Regions from separate parts of the Kitasatospora sp. NPDC048194 genome, predicted to be linked through region 1. Evidence: riboswitches for the same ligand, from Rfam matches in the RefSeq annotation. Region 1 holds a riboswitch; each other region holds the start of a gene.

Region 1 (3,760 bases):
ACCTGCTCTGGCGGCTGAGGAACCTGCCCCAGCCGGGGATCTCCGTACTGCTGGCCGGCACCAAGAAGGGCGACGGCAACTACCGGCAGGACACCGAGGCGTTCATCGACGCGGTGCACGACCCGATGAAGGTCTCGTACAGCATGCTGGAGCACGGCGGCCACAACTTCGAGACCTGGAGCGCGCTGCTGCCGTCCTCGCTGGAGTGGCTGTCCGCCCACCTCAAGGTGCCGGGCCAGGCCGTCTGACGCCGGGGGGCGGAAAACCCGAAGCCGGGGGGGGGGGGGGGGGGGGGGGGGGGGGGGGGGGGGGGGGGGGGGGGGGGGCGGGGCCGCGCGCGCGCCCCCCCCCCCCCCCCCCCCCCCCGCGCGCCGCCCCCCCCGGGGGCCCCCCGGCGCCGGCCCGGGGGGCCCCGGCCCCCCCCGGCCCCCCCCGGGGGGGGCGGGGGGGGCCCCCCCCCGCGGCCCCCCCCCCCCCCCCCCCCCCCGGCGCGTCTCAGGCCAGCCGCTCCAGCGTCCCGGTGTGCAGCTGCCCGACCCGGCCGCCCTCGCCCTCGAAGGTCCAGAAGGCCCGCACGGTCAGCTGGTTGAGGTCCATCACGTGGCTGACGGTGATCCCGCTCTGCTCCGTCCAACTGACGAAGTAGACCTCCGGGGCCACCTCGGCGACGTGCAGCAGCACGTCCTCCCACTGGCCCGCCGACTCGCCGAGGCCCTCCCAGCGCAGCCGCTTGCCGTCGGCCGAGTAGGTGTTGCGGAAGGCCGCGCCGTTGTCGGCCCGGAAGAGGTAGGTGCGGCCGGCGAAGGCGGGCAGGGGGGCGGTCATGGTGGGGCGGGACCTCTTTTCGATGGGCTCACGGCCTCATGGCTCATGGGGCGGACACTTGTGCACGGCGTAAAACGTCAGGACTCCAATTTATCCGACCGGTCCGACTCGGGCGTCCCGCGCCGCGACACCGTCCGCTTCCGGCCAAGGAGCGCCGAGCCGGCGCCGTGCGGTACGGCCGCCCCACCGGCCCGGCCGATCAGCGCGATCGGCCAACCCTTCCGCCACCCAGCGTCGTTGATCGACACCACTGTGAGCTGTGCGACAACCGGCTCGATGGAGTTGTCCGTTCACGGAGCACCTGCCTAGCCTGCAACGGGTCGTCCGCCCCCGCGGACCCCGCCGCCGGGACGCCGAGTCCTGTCCACCCGCCGGCGGGCAGCCGAGCACGACAGCGGACGGGAGCGGGGGAACCAAGGTCAGCGCCCGGCCCGTGCGCTCTCGCGCGCGGGCCCGGCTAGGGGTGAAGCCGCTCCCCGGGCGGCCGGGCAACTGCAGCCCGAATCCGACAGCTCACCTCGCAGGCGTCGCAGAGGACTCCCATGCACCAGCCTGCCCGTGGGCGCCGCGCGCCCCGCCACGCCCGTCCGTCCCACCGCGGTCGCAACGCCGCGCTCGCCGCCACCGGCGCGCTCGCCATCAGCGGCGCCGGCCTGCTCGGACTGCCGTCCGTGAGCGGCGCCCAGGCCGCCACCGGCCCGACCGTCACCCAGGACCGGCTCGCCCCCGCCGCCATGGTCGCGGGCAAGGCCGCCACCGCCTCGCTCGGCCTGCACTCCTCGTCCTGCTTCACCGCCAAGACCGTCGGCGTCGGCGTGCGCGACGCCCGCGGGACCAACCTCGACTTCCCCGGCAACGCCACCAACGTGCAGATCTGCCCGAGCGGGTTCACCTACACCAGCGGCGCCCGCACCCTGGCCGCCGGGACGTACACCGAGTTCGGCTTCTGGCAGGACCTGGGCGGCGCCTGGCACAACCTGCCCTCGCAGCAGCTGGTGGTCTCCGCCTCCGGTACCGCGACGCCGAGCCCGGCCCCCACGACCACCCCCTCGCCGACGACCACCCCGTCGCCCACCACGACTCCGAGCCCGACGAGCACCCCGACGGCGACCCCGTCCAGCCCGAGCGCCACCGCGAGCCCGAGCACCCCGGCGCCGTCCTCCCCGGTCGCCGGCAAGTCGCTGACCTGGTCGGACGAGTTCAACGGCTCGATCAGCTGGGGCCAGCGCTGGGTCGGCGACAAGAGCACCTCGTACAAGTACGGCAACCACAACCCGGACGACAACAAGCTCGACTGGCTGAACAAGACCAACGTCAGCGTCGCCAACGGGGTCGCCACCTTCACCGCCGCCCCCGGCGGGCCCACCCTGGAGAACGGCAAGCAGTCCTGGAACACCGGCTTCCTGACCACCGAGGGCTCCAGCGAGGGCTTCCAGGTCAAGACCGGTGACTACGCCGAGACCCGGGTCAAGCTGCCCTCCGGCACCGGCGCCTGGCCGGCCCTGTGGACCTGGAAGAACGGCAACGGGGAGATCGACTCCTTCGAGTACCACCCCGACAACCCGAACCTGCTGGAGCTGACCAACCACGTCAACCCCGGCAACCCGAAGTACTACACCGACGCGAGCGCCATCGCGAAGGACCAGTGGGTCACCATCGGCACCTACTACGGCGCCACCTCGGTCGACTGGTACGTCAACGGCGTCAAGGTCTTCTCGGACGGCAAGGGCGTCGGCGCGAACTGGTCCGCGTACCTGATCCTCAACCTCTCGGTGTGCGCCGGCCAGTACCACCCGGCGCCGCAGGGGACCACGCCGATCACCATGGCCGCCGACTACGTGCGCGTCTACCGCTGAGTGCCCGGTCGCGGGGGGGGGGGGGGGGGGGGGGGCCCGCCCCCCCCCCCCCCCCCCCCCCCCCCACCCCCGGATCCGGCCGCTCTCAGGAACCGGCGGCCGGGTCCGCCACGCGGACGGCGAACGGCTCCCGGTCGTTGCGTCCGTTCCGGTCGTCCGCACTGCGCACGGCGACCGACCCGCCGGTCAGCGTGCCCGGGGGCAGGTCGCGGGAGAGGCGCACCGGGACGAGCGCGGTCGCGCTGCGCCCCTCCTTCAGTCCGGGCCCGAAGACGCAGCGCACCTGGTGCCCGACGGCCGTGCAGTCCTCGGGGAAGTACGGCGGCTCGGGCGTCACCCCGTCCGGCAGGGTGACGGTGACGGTGAACGGCGAGGCCGTGGTGTCCGGGCCCTGGTTCGCGACGAAGGCGTGGACCGTGGTGGTGCCGCCGGGCGGAGCGGCGTCCGGGTCGAGCCGGATCACCTCCAGGTCGGACCTGGACGGCACGGCGGCGGGGCGCTTCGGTGCCGGTTGCGCGTCCGGCCGGGGGCCGGACCGATCGGCCCAGGACGGTCCGGCGGCCAGCACCGGGACGGTGCAGACCGCCGCCACGCCCGCCACGGCCGCCGTCCACCAGTGGGCCCGGCCGGTCCTCGATCCGTGCCGGCGTCCGGTACGCCCGTGCCCGTGCTGCCCGTGTTCCCTCACTGCTCACCGCTCCTCGCGCTCCGGCCGCCCGCGCCGTCGCCGGCGGCGCCCGCACCAGGGTGGCGCAGCGCCGGCCGCCGGACCGGCGCAACCCGCCCGCCCGTCCGCCGAACGGGGGAGTCCGCGGGTGCGGGAGGCGGGGTGTCCACCTCCCGCTGCGCGAGCCGCCGTTGACGCCACGTCAGGGGGCGAGGACCTGCCCCAGCCGGGCCGCGATCTGGTGCATCACCGGCACCAGCGAGGAGGCTCCGGCCTGCTCCTCCAGCGCCCGGATCCGGGCCTCCGGGCCGGACACCGAGAGCGCGGTGGGCGTCGGCGCGCCCGGGACGGCCAGTGCGATGCAGCGGACGCCGATCTCCTGCTCCTGGTCGTCGACCACGTAGCCGCGCTC
Region 2 (3,760 bases), on a different contig from region 1:
GACCTCGACCTCGACCGTGGGGTTGCCGCGCGAGTCGAGGATCTCACGGGCTACGACGACATCGATGGACGGCACGAGGCATCTCCTTGCGGAAGCTGGTCCGGCTGACGGTGGTGATGTCGGCGGGACGATTGCGGAGTCGTTACGACCAGAGCCTAACCGCCCGGGCTCCCGGGGCCACGCTGGCCTCGGCCCCGTCTCAACGTGTGGCCCTGCTACCCCCCGGTAGTTCACCTGCTTGTCCCAGCTTGTCCCCCGGGCGCGGACGGACCCGGACCGGCACGGACGGACCCGGACGGAACCGGACGGAAGCGGACGAGGGGGCCGACCCGTCGGCCGGCCCCCTCGTCGGTCCTCAGCCGAGGTGCAGGACCTGGCCGGGCATGATCAGGTCCGGGTCGCCGCCGACGGTGGAGCGGTTGCCGTCGTACAGCGCCTGCCAGCCGCCGGTCACGCCCTGGGCGGCGGCGATGGTCGACAGGGTGTCACCGGAGCGCACGGTGTAGTCGTGGCCGGCCGGGGCGGTCGGGGCCGACTGCTCGGCGCGCGGGGCGGCGTGCTTGGGGGTGTACTGCTGGACCGGCTGCTCGGCGGGCTTCTCGGCCTGCCGGGGCGCGGCGTGCTTGGGCGCGTACGGCTGGACCGGCTTTGCGGCCGGAGCGGGAGCCTGCGTCCTGGGCGCCTGCTGCGGGGCGGACCGGGGCTTGGCGTCCGACGAGGTGTCGACGGCGGCCGGGGCGCCGCCCTTGGTCAGGCCCGCCTTCTGCGAGCAGACCGGCCAGGCGCCCGGGCCCTGGGAGGCCAGCACCTTCTCGGCGACCGAGATCTGCTGGGCCTTGCTGGCCTGGTTGGCCTGCGGGGCGTAGGCGGTGCCGCCGTAGGCCTTCCACGTGCTGGAGGTGAACTGCAGCCCGCCGTAGAAGCCGTTGCCGGTGTTGATGCTCCAGTTGCCGCCGCTCTCGCACTGGGCGACGGAGTCCCAGGTGGAGGCCGGGGCGGCGGAGGCACCGGTGGCGGTGAGGAGCGGCAGCGCGAGTCCGACGCCGGCCACACCGGCCACGGCGACGGCCTTCTCGGCCTGGGTGCGACGACGGTGACGGCCGGTTCCAACGAACAGCATGAAGGTCCCTCTCCGCACGCCTGCGAGGTGAGCTGTCGGGTTCGGACCGGGGAGGTGGCCCGGCCGCCGTGCGCGGAGACGTTCCCGCTCGGGCGGCTTCACCCCAAGCCGTGGGGGCGGCAACAAACCTGGTTCCCCCGCCCCTGCCCAGGGTTCTGGTCGGTTTCCCGTGACGCGGCGGGCAGGATTCGGCGTTCCGCGCACGAGGTCCGCAGCTGCGAACTCCAGGGAGATTAGACAGATCCTCAGACCGATCACAAGCTCATATCGTCGACATCACACGGAAATCACGGCAGGTGACCAATCGCCTACCAACGGCACCTGTTTGTCCGGTTTGATGGGCGTTCATACGGTGCCGGAGGGCCGCGGGACGACCATCCGTCAGCGTGTCGGAGCCTCAGGAACCGGGTCCGGAGACGTCGCCTCGGGACTGAATTCGACCGGAAGTTCGCGCAGCCCACGCATGATCAGGCCACCCCGCCAGCGCAGATTCTCCGGACTCTCGGCGAGCCGGAGATCGGGCAGCCGCGACAGCAGCGCGGCCAGGGCGGAGCGCCCTTCGAGCCGGGCCAGCGGGGCGCCGATGCAGTAGTGGATGCCGTGCCCGAACCCCAGGTGGGGGTTGTCCGTCCGGGCCAGGTCCAGGGTGTTCTCGTCCGCGAACCGGGCCGGGTCGCGGTCGGCCGCCGCCAGCACCACCAGCACCGGATCGCCGACCGGGATCTCCACCCCGCCGATGCTCAGCGGGCTCGTCGCGAACCGCCAGGTCGCCAGCTCCACCGGCCCGTCGTAGCGCAGGAGTTCCTCGATCCCGGTCTCCAGCAGGGCGGTCTCCCCACGCGCCACCGACTCCTGCAGCAGCGCCCGCTGGCCCGGGTTGCGCAGCAGCGCGTACGTCCCGTTGCCGATCAGGTTGATGGTCGTCTCGAACCCCGCGAAGATCAGCACGAAGCACATCGCGGCGGCCTCGTTCTCCGTCAGGTGCTCGCCGTGGTCGCTGGCCCGGATGAGGCCGGAGATCAGGTCGTCCCCGAGGTCGGCGCGCTTGCGGTGGATGAGGTCCACCAGGTAGGCGCGGATGCGCTTGACCGCCCGGCCCACGCCCCCGCGCTGCCCGCCGTGGTGGCGGATCATCATGCCCGCCCACTCCCGGAGGTCGTCCTGGTCCTCGGCCGGGACGCCCAGCATGTCGCAGATCGCGTAGATGGGGAGCGGGAAGGCGAACTCGTGGATCAGGTCGGCCGAGCCGCGCTGCGCGAAGCCGTCGATCAGCCGGTCGGTGAGCTGCTGCACCCGCGGCTCGAACTCGGCCACCCGGCGCGGGGTGAACGCCTTGGACACCAGGCGGCGCAGCCGGGTGTGGTCCGGCGGGTCGATGTTCAGCAGGTGGGTCATCAGGTCCGCCTGCCGCTCCCCCGGGATGCCCACCCGGCCGGTGCGGTGCGCCTGCCCGCTGTGGTGCGCCGGGTTCTTCGACAGCCGGCTGTCCGCGAGCGCCTGCCGGGCGTCCGCGTACCGCGTCACCAGCCAGGCGTCCACACCGCTCGGCAGGGTGGTGCGGTGCACCGGGGCGTGCTCGCGCAGCCAGGCGTACGCGGGGTACGGATCGGCGGCGAACTCCCAGGTGAAGAGCTGCGGGGCGGGCTGGACGGCGTCGGGCTGAGCAGGCATGGGTCGACCGTAACCGCTGCCCCGGGCGCGTCCGGCCCACCGGCGGCCGTCGAGGGCGTCCGGACCGGTCGCGGACGGCTCGCCGGGCGGGCGCCAGGGGGTGCCGGGGACGGCGCCGTTCGGGCGCCGTGGGGGGCGCGAGCCGGTCGCCGACGGCGCGCGTGCGGTGCGCCGCCCCTCCGTGGACGGCCCGTGGACGGGACGTGGACGGCTCTTGGACAGAGCTTGGCCGGACGGCGGGCGTGAGCCTGGTCACCTGCGGGGTAATCCCTGTTGCGGAGGGTCAGGTCGTGCCTACGATCCTCCGCAGTGTGCGTGGGCGCCGGTGCGGTGTCGCCCACAGGGAGGAGCAGACCATGCGGGTCAGCGGGGCAGTCGTCGTCATCGCGGTGCTCGACGGCGGTTCGGGAGCCGACCTCGCCCGCCGGTTCACCGCGGCCGGCGCCGCCGGGGTGCTGATCGCCGACACCAACGTCGGTGTCGCCGAGGACCTCGCCGCCGAACTCGACCGGCCCGGGTGCCCCGTCGTCGGCGTCGCCGGCGACATCCGCCGGCCCAGCGACGTCGCCGCCCTGGTCGACACCGCCGAGAAGCACCTCGGACCGATCGACCTCTTCTGCGTGGCCGGCCCGAACGGCGAGCGGATCGTCTCCCTCGCCGACCTGCCCGCCCACCTCGACCTGGAGCGCCTCGCCGAACTCGTCGCCCTGGTCGGCGAGGCCATCGGCGAGCTCGTCCCCCCGCAGCGGCGCCCGGCCGAGTCGGCCGCCACGGCGGCCTGACGCCGCCGCGGCCCGAGAGCCCGCTCCTGCCCGCGCTCGCGCCCCGCTACGACTGCTGCCCGAGTCCCTCGGCCGCGCGCACCGCCTCCCGGTAGCCGCGCGCGGCCGAGCGCAGCGCCGCGTCCACGTCCACCCCGGCGTCGTGCGCCCGCTGCGCCACCGCCAGCAGCAGTCGGCCCGCCGACTC
Region 3 (3,760 bases), on a different contig from region 1:
GGCCAGTGCGGCCGCCCCGCGCTCGGAGGCCGGCGGGGTGGCGCCGAGGTCCAGCCGGTCGGTGCCGCGGGTGGCGCGCTGCTCGGCGTCCTTGGCGTCCTGGACGACCATCCGGGCCCGCTCGGCGGCGCCGAGGCCGTTGAGCAGCTTCTGCGCCGCGGCCAGCCGCTGCTGGATCTGCTGCTTGTTCTCGGCCAGGGAGCGCCGGGCCTGGTCCAGCTCGGCGAGCTTGCCCGCGGTCTCGGCGCGGCGCTGGTCGAGCCGGCGCTGACGGGTGACCAGCTCGTGGAGGGTCTCCTGCTGCCGCTCGGCGGCCTGGCCGAGGGTGCGGGCGCGGGCGAGGTAGGACTCCGGGTCGCTGGAGAGCATCAGCTGGGCGGTCTGGCTCATCCCGCCGCCGCGGTACTCGGCCCCGGCCACCGTCGCGAGGTCCCCGCGCAGCTCGTTGAGCTGGTCCTGGGCGGCGGCGACCTCCGCCTGGAGGGCCGTGGTCTCGCTCTGCAGCCGCTTCTGGGCCTCCTGCGCGGCGTTGTACTTCTCGGATGCCTGCTCGGCCTCGTCGTACAGCTGCTCGACCTGGGCCTTGACGTCCTTGCGGTCGGGCGCGTCCGGCGCACCGGGAGCAGCCTGGGCGCTGCCGCCGGTCGCCACACCCAGGGCCGTGGTGGCGGCCGCGGTGAGCACCAGGGCGCGGGCGAGCAGGTGGGAACGGCGGTGCACGGACATGGCGGCGGCGGCTCCGATCTGCAGCGCGGCCCCGCGGCCGCACCCCGGTGGGCGGCCGTCGAGCGGGAGTCCGGTGGCAGACGTTAGCGAGTCCGGGCAAGCGAGTCCAAACCCCTCCGGACCCGAATATTCGCCCCCTAATCGGACATCAGCCCGAGCCGCCCGCAAAGCCGCAGGCCCGGCCCTCCGAGTGGGAGGACCGGGCCTGCGGAGGCCTTCGGACGGATCAGACCCGCACGATGGAGGCCAGCGGCATGTTGGAGACCGCCTCGTAGCGGACCGAGGCGCCCGGCTTCGGCGCGTGCAGCACCTGGCCGTTGCCCGCGTAGATGCCGACGTGGTGGGCGTCGCTGTAGAAGATCAGCAGGTCGCCGGGCTGGGCCTGGGAGATGTCGGAGCCGATCCGGGTGCCGGCGCCGGCCTGCTCCTGCGAGGTGCGCGGCAGCGACACGCCGACCTGGTTGAACGCCCAGACCATCAGACCGGAGCAGTCGAAGGAGCTCGGGCCGGTGGCGCCCCAGACGTACGGGCTGCCGACCTTGGAGGCGGCGGCGGACAGCGCGGCGGCACCGTGCGAGCTACCGGGCGCGGCCGGCTTGACGACCGGCGAGGAGGAACTCCCGGAGCCGATGTCGGTGCGGCCGCTGTCGCGCGAGGCGCGGTCGGAGGCGGCCTGCTGCTGGGCGGCCTTCGCGGCGGCGTCGGCCTGGGCCTTGGCGTCGGCGGCGGCCTTCTCCTCGGCCTGGCGGATCGCCTGGCGCTCCTGCTCGGTCAGGGTGTTGAGCAGGTCCTGTGCGGCCTTCAGCTTGTTCTGGACCTCGTCCTTGGAGGCCTTCAGCTGCTGGGTGGTGGACTCCAGCTCGGTGAGCTTGCTCTGGGCCTCGCTGCGGTCCTGGTCGAGCTTGCGCTGCTGCGCCTGGAGTTCCTTCAGCTGGTTCTTCTGGGTGTCCCCGGCCTGGTTCAGCGCGCCGGCCTGGTTGAGGAAGTTGTCCGGGCTGGAGGAGAGCATCAGCTGGACGGTCGGGGATATGCCGCCGTTGCGGTACTGCTCCCCGGCGATCTCGGCGAGGCCGCCCTGGAGGTCGGTCACCTGGGCCTGCTGCCGGGCCACCTGGTCCTGCAGGCCGGAGACCTGCTTCTCCAGCGCCTGCTGCTTCTCCTGCGCGGCGTTGTACTTCTCGGTCGCCTGCTCGGCCTGCTCGTTGAGCTGGTCGACCTGCTCCTTGACCTGGTCCTTGGTCGGCTGCGGGTCGGCGTGCGCGCCGGACTGCGCGGAGAGGGCGACGGCCGCCGCGGCGACACCGGTCATGATCGAGACCCGGGCGCGGCTGGCGGGCTTGGGACGGCGATGGGACGCCACGAAGGCGGACTCCTTCTTCCTACGTCCGCCTACCGGGTGAGCTGACGGGTTCGGGCCGGAAGCATGCCCTACGACGCCTCACGGCCGCGGTACCGGCCGACCTGGCGCCGATTCACCCCGGAGGAACGTGGTTCCCCGGCTCCGCTCCACAGCGCCCCGGACTGCTGGGCTCCCCTGTCGGACAGTCGTTTCGAGCTGCCCCGCTGCTTCGCGAACTCGGCGGTAACCACCGCCGCCACCCGGGCTGGGTGATCGACAGTGCGGTGGTTCGGGGCACGACCCTAGTAACTGAACCGTGATCCGTTCAAATCCTTGTCAGAAAAAATCCAGAAGATGACCCATGTCCCCTTGTGAAAATGACCGTTGGTGATCGCCGCCGCACGGAAAGCTGATCAAACCTCAAACAAGCGGCCGAAGGGCGGGTGAACCCGAAGCGCCACCCCGGTCGGGGGTGGCGCGGATCACAGGGCCGGAGCGCGGCCCCTCGGGCGTGTCGGGCCGTCAGACCCGGCGGATCGTGTTGATCGGCATCGCGTCGGCCTTCATCACCTTCACCACGTCACCGGTGTGCGGCGCGTGGACCACCATGCCGTTGCCGATGTACATCCCGACGTGGTGCCGGTCGCTGCCGTAGATCACCAGGTCGCCCGGCTGGGCCTGGTCCAGCGAGGGCACCCGGGTGCCGACGTTGCCCTGCTCCTGCGAGGTGCGCGGCAGCGAGACGCCGGCCTGGGCGTACGACCAGACCATCAGGCCCGAGCAGTCGAAGGTGTTCGGGCCGGTGGAGCCCCAGACGTACGGCGAGCCCTGCTTGCTCATCGCCTTGGCCACGGCCACGGCCGCGTAGCCGCTGGCCGGCGGCAGGCTGCTGAGGTCGACCCGGGCACTGCCGCGCGAGGCGCGGTCGTCCTGCTGCTGCTGGGCCCTCAGCGCGGCGCGGTCGGCGGCGCTGAGCGAGTTCAGCAGGTCCTGGGCGGCCTTCAGCTTCTGGTTGACGTCCGCCTTGGCCTGGTTGAGGTCCTTGGTGGTGGAGTCCAGCGAGGCCAGCACGGCGGCGGCCTCGGCCTTCTCCTGGTCCAGCCGGCGCTGCTGGTCGAGCAGGCCCTTGAGCGCCTCGGTCTGGCTGGTGCTGGCCTGCTGGACGCTGGAGGCCTTCTCCAGGTACCCGGACGGGTCGGAGGACAGCATCAGCTGGACGGACGGGTCGATGCCGCCGGTGCGGTACTGCTCGCCCGCCACCTCGGCCAGGCCGGTCTGCAGCTGGGTCATCTGGTCCTGGCTGCGGGCCACCTGGTCCTGCAGCTGGTCGGCCTGCTTGCGGAGCTGGTCGGCCCGCTCCTTGGCGCCGTTGTACTTCTCCGCCGCCTGCTCCTGCTCCTGCTGGAGCTGGTCGATCTGCGCCTTGACGTCGGCCTTGTTCGGCTGCGGCGCGGCGTGCGCGGCGACCTGGGCGGAGAGGGCGACCGCGGTCGCAGCGGCAGCGGTGAGCACGGAGACCCGCGCGCGGCTCGGCTGCTTGGGACGGCGGTGGGAGGCCAAGGGAGCGGCTCCTTCTTCCATGGGACTCACCCGATCGAGTGAGATTCCGGAAAATAGGTTTGACGCCAGACCCTAGTGAAGATCTATCCGTTTTGCCACTCCCCCGAAGGCGTGAACTCCGGTTCCCACGCTGAC
Region 4 (3,760 bases), on a different contig from region 1:
CAGGAGGTCCGTTCATGAGCACGCTCCACGAGGTGGGCGCATGACCCCGTCCACCGCCGGCACCGAGCCCGAGCCCACCACCGCCGAACGCGCCCGGAGCCTGCTCAGCGCGACCTCCTCGCTCACCGTCCGCGCCCTCGGCGAGCGCCACGACCTGGAGGCCCCGGTCTCCGTCCACGGCACCCGGCTGCGCCTGCGCGCCCCGCTCGACGCCCCGCTCACCACGGCCGCCGTCGGCGCCGTCGATGGCCTGGCCGTCGTGGTCGACGTCACCGACGTCTCCCCGGTGGCCGTCCGCGACCGGATCCGCGCCCGCCTCACCCTGGCCGGCCGGCTGCACCTGGCCCACCTCGCCGACGACGGCCTCAGCGTCCACCTGCGCGTGGACGTCGCCCACGCCGTCCTCGCCACCCCGTACGGCACCGGCGCGCTCACCGCCGCCGACCTCGCCGCCGCGGCCCCCGATCCGCTGGCCCGTCACGAGGCCGCGCTGCTCACCCATCTGGCCGACGAGCACGCCGACGCCCTCGCCCTGCTCACCAGGCTGCTCGACCCCGGCCTGCTCTCCGGACACCCGGATGTCCGCCCGCTGGCCCTGGACCGCTACGGCCTGGTGCTGCGCCTGGACCACCCGCACGGCCACCGCGACGTCCGCCTGGTCTTCCCGCAACCCGCCGGTGACACCGAGGACTTCGGCCACCGGATGCACGCCCTGCTGGGCGCCGCCGAGCACGGCCTGCCCGCCCGCCGGAACTGACCGGCCCCGGCGCGGCCCACCGTCCCGCCGCGGCAGCCCGGGTGCGCCCGCGGAGCCGCCCCCCTGGAAACGGCAGAGGCCGGCCCGGTGCCACGAGGAGTCCTCGTGGCACCGGGCCGGCCTTGGGCGTGTCCCGCGCCCATGTCCACCGGTGCGGCGATCACCCGGTCGAGCGGTCACCCGACATGACCATCCCGGGCGGTCGATTCGCCCCGCACCAGCGGTGGTTCTGGAACCCGCGGTCGGAGCTGCGTCCGAGCGGGGCCGACCTGCGGTCGGACCGGGTCAGAGCGCGACGCCGTGGGCGCGCAGGTAGGCGACCGGGTCGATGTCCGAGCCGTACTCCGGACCGGTGCGGATCTCGAAGTGCAGGTGCGGGCCGGTCACGTTGCCGGTGGCGCCGGAGAGGCCGAGCTGCTGGCCGACGGTGACGGTCTGACCGATCTTCACGCCGATCACGGACAGGTGCGCGTACTGGGCGTACTTGCCGTCGGCGAGCTTGATCTCGACCTCGTTGCCGTAGGCGCCGCCGTTGCCGGCCTTCACCACGACACCGTTGGCGACCGCGCGCAGCGGGGTGCCGGTGGCGGCGACGAAGTCCTGGCCGGTGTGGTGCCCGGAGGCCCACATCGAGCCGGCCACGCCGTAGGCCTCGCCCAGCACCGGGTGGGCCAGCGGGGCGACGTAGCCCGAGGTGGCGGCGACCGGCGCGGCGGTGACGGCCGGTGCCGGGGCGGCGGTCTGAACCTGGGTCTGGACCTGGGCGCCCGGCTTGGCGGCCTCGGTCCGGGTCTGCACCGGGGCGGCCGGCTTGGCCGGAGCCGCGGGCTTGGCCGGAGCAGCCGGCTTGGGGGCGTCGGCGTGAGCCGTGATGGACAGCTGCTGACCCGGGAAGATCAGGTTCGGGTTGGCGCCGACCACCGAGCGGTTGCGCTCGTACAGCGCGTGCCAGCCGCCCTCGACGTGCTTGGCGTCGGCGATCTTCGACAGGCTGTCGCCGCTGACGACGCGGTAGCTCTCCTGGGCGGCGGCCGGGGCAGCGGCCGGAGCGGCAGCCGGGGCGTCCGCGGCGGCGGCGGGCTGCGCCGCCGGAGCGGCGGCCGGGGCCGCGGGGGCGGTGTGGGCCTGGGCGCTCACGGTGGTCACGAGCGGAAGCACGAAGGACACACCGGTGACGGCGGTCGCGATGCCGATGCGGGCTGCGCGGGGCAGGGCGATACGACGGGCCTGAGCAGGCATGGAATTTTCCTCTCCGACGCCTGCGAGGTGAGCTGTCGGGTTCGGGCTGGAGTTGCCCGGCCGCATGCGCGGCTTCACCCCTAGCCGGTCCTGGACGTTCGCGCTGCGAAGCGCGGATCCGGTCCGGCGACTTACCTGTGGGTCCCCCGCTCCTGCCGTACAGAGCTCAGTTCGAACCACCCGGCAGCGGCAGGACTCGGCGTTCCACCCGGTGGATCCACCCGGGCTGGCCGAGCGGTCGCTGAACTAAAACCCATCCGTTCGGGTGAAGCAATGTCGATCTCTTGAACGCAGCACGATCCCCCGCCGACCGGTGACCCTCCGCATGATCCGGCACACTGTACGTACACAATCCAAACACGTGGCGCCACTGATCCACGACCCTGCGGCGAACACGGACACCCAGTGCGGCGCACCCGTCACGCATCGTGCGCGGCGAACACACCTTCCGGTGACCCTTGTCACGTGCACCCCACGGGGCGCAGGATCGGGCCGTGGCCACCTCCAAGGCCGGCACCCTGCGCCTGAGCACCGCGCAGGGTCGCTGGGTGCTCCTGGCAACGGTGCTCGGCTCCAGCATGGCGATGCTCGACGGCACCGTGGTGAACGTCGCCCTGCCCCGGATCGGCGCCGACCTGGGCGCCTCCCTGGCAGCCCTGCAGTGGACGCTGAACGCCTATCTGCTCACGCTGGCGGGTCTGATCCTGCTCGGCGGAGCGCTCGGCGACCGGTACGGCAGGCGCCGCGTGTTCCTGATCGGCGTCATCTGGTTCGCCGCCGCGTCCGCCGCCTGCGCCGCCGCCCCGAACATCCAGGTGCTGATCCTGGCCCGGGCCGTCCAGGGCATCGGCGGGGCGCTGCTCACCCCCGGCTCGCTCGCCATGCTCCAGGCGGTGTTCGACCCTGACGACCGCTCGGCCGCGGTGGGCCTGTGGTCCGGGCTCGGCGGGGTGTCCGCGGCCGTCGGCCCCTTCCTCGGCGGCTGGCTGGTGGACGGCCCCGGCTGGCGCTGGATCTTCCTGCTGAACCTGCCGCTGGCCGCCGCCGTGGTCGCGGTGACCTCCCGTTACGTACCGGAGAGCCGCGACGAGTCCGCCTCCGGCCGCTTCGACGTCCCCGGCGCCCTGCTCGCCGCGCTCGCCCTCGGCGCCGTCACCTACGCCCTCACCGCCGCCGGGGAGGGCCTGTCCCCGGCCGTCTGGGTCTCCGGCGCGGCCGGCCTGCTGCTCGGGGCCGCCTTCGTCGCCGTCGAACGCCGCGCACCCGAGCCGATGCTGCCGCTCGGCCTGTTCTCGTCCCGGCTGTTCACGGCCGTGAACCTGGTCACCCTGTGCGTCTACGCGGCGTTCAGCGGGGTGTTCTTCCTGCTGGTGGTGCAGCTGCAGATCGTGTCCGGCTTCAGCCCGCTGGTCTCCGGTTTCGCCCTGGTGCCGATCACGCTGCTGATGCTGGGCTTCTCGGCGCGCGCGGGGCGCCTCGGCAAGCGGATCGGCCCGCGCATCCCGCTCACCGTCGGCCCGCTGCTGTGCGCCGCCGGGGTGCTGCTGATGCTGCGCACCGGCCCCGGGTCCTCCTACTGGGCGGACGTGCTGCCCGCCGTCGTGGTGATGGGCAGCGGGATGACGCTGCTGGTCGCACCGCTGACCGCCACGGTGCTGGCGGCCGTCGAGGTACGGCACGCGGGAATCGCCAGCGGTGTCAACAACGCCGCCGCCCGTGCGGCCGGCCTGCTGGCGGTGGCCGCCCTCCCCGCGCTGGCCGGGC

What was found. Region 1 has a riboswitch for cyclic di-AMP ahead of ACGF07_RS30040 (hypothetical protein). Riboswitches for the same ligand answer to the same signal wherever they lie in the genome.
Region 2: another riboswitch for cyclic di-AMP. It lies ahead of ACGF07_RS13690 (transglycosylase family protein); the one in region 1 lies ahead of ACGF07_RS30040 (hypothetical protein).
Region 3: another riboswitch for cyclic di-AMP. It lies ahead of ACGF07_RS08980 (NlpC/P60 family protein); the one in region 1 lies ahead of ACGF07_RS30040 (hypothetical protein).
Region 4: another riboswitch for cyclic di-AMP. It lies ahead of ACGF07_RS24740 (peptidoglycan DD-metalloendopeptidase family protein); the one in region 1 lies ahead of ACGF07_RS30040 (hypothetical protein).

The regions. Positions count from the first base shown of each region.
Region 1 is NZ_JBIDAK010000035.1:28,987-32,746, forward strand. It holds gene ACGF07_RS30030 (alpha/beta hydrolase) at 1-248, shown strand, start outside; gene ACGF07_RS30035 (MoaF N-terminal domain-containing protein) at 496-825, opposite strand; cyclic di-AMP (ydaO/yuaA leader) riboswitch at 1,245-1,365, shown strand; gene ACGF07_RS30040 (hypothetical protein) at 1,368-2,681, shown strand; gene ACGF07_RS30045 (hypothetical protein) at 2,767-3,369, opposite strand; gene ACGF07_RS30050 (IclR family transcriptional regulator) at 3,551-3,760, opposite strand, start outside.
Region 2 is NZ_JBIDAK010000009.1:8,210-11,969, forward strand. It holds gene eno (phosphopyruvate hydratase) at 1-75, opposite strand, end outside; gene ACGF07_RS13690 (transglycosylase family protein) at 356-1,120, opposite strand; cyclic di-AMP (ydaO/yuaA leader) riboswitch at 1,122-1,291, opposite strand; gene ACGF07_RS13695 (cytochrome P450) at 1,502-2,791, opposite strand; gene ACGF07_RS13700 (SDR family NAD(P)-dependent oxidoreductase) at 3,148-3,573, shown strand; gene ACGF07_RS13705 (MazG family protein) at 3,620-3,760, opposite strand, start outside.
Region 3 is NZ_JBIDAK010000005.1:84,532-88,291, reverse strand. It holds gene ACGF07_RS08985 (NlpC/P60 family protein) at 1-726, opposite strand, end outside; gene ACGF07_RS08980 (NlpC/P60 family protein) at 953-2,086, opposite strand; cyclic di-AMP (ydaO/yuaA leader) riboswitch at 2,097-2,250, opposite strand; gene ACGF07_RS08975 (NlpC/P60 family protein) at 2,588-3,625, opposite strand.
Region 4 is NZ_JBIDAK010000022.1:103,919-107,678, forward strand. It holds gene ACGF07_RS24735 (DUF2470 domain-containing protein) at 41-757, shown strand; gene ACGF07_RS24740 (peptidoglycan DD-metalloendopeptidase family protein) at 1,043-1,996, opposite strand; cyclic di-AMP (ydaO/yuaA leader) riboswitch at 1,999-2,173, opposite strand; gene ACGF07_RS24745 (MFS transporter) at 2,491-3,760, shown strand, end outside.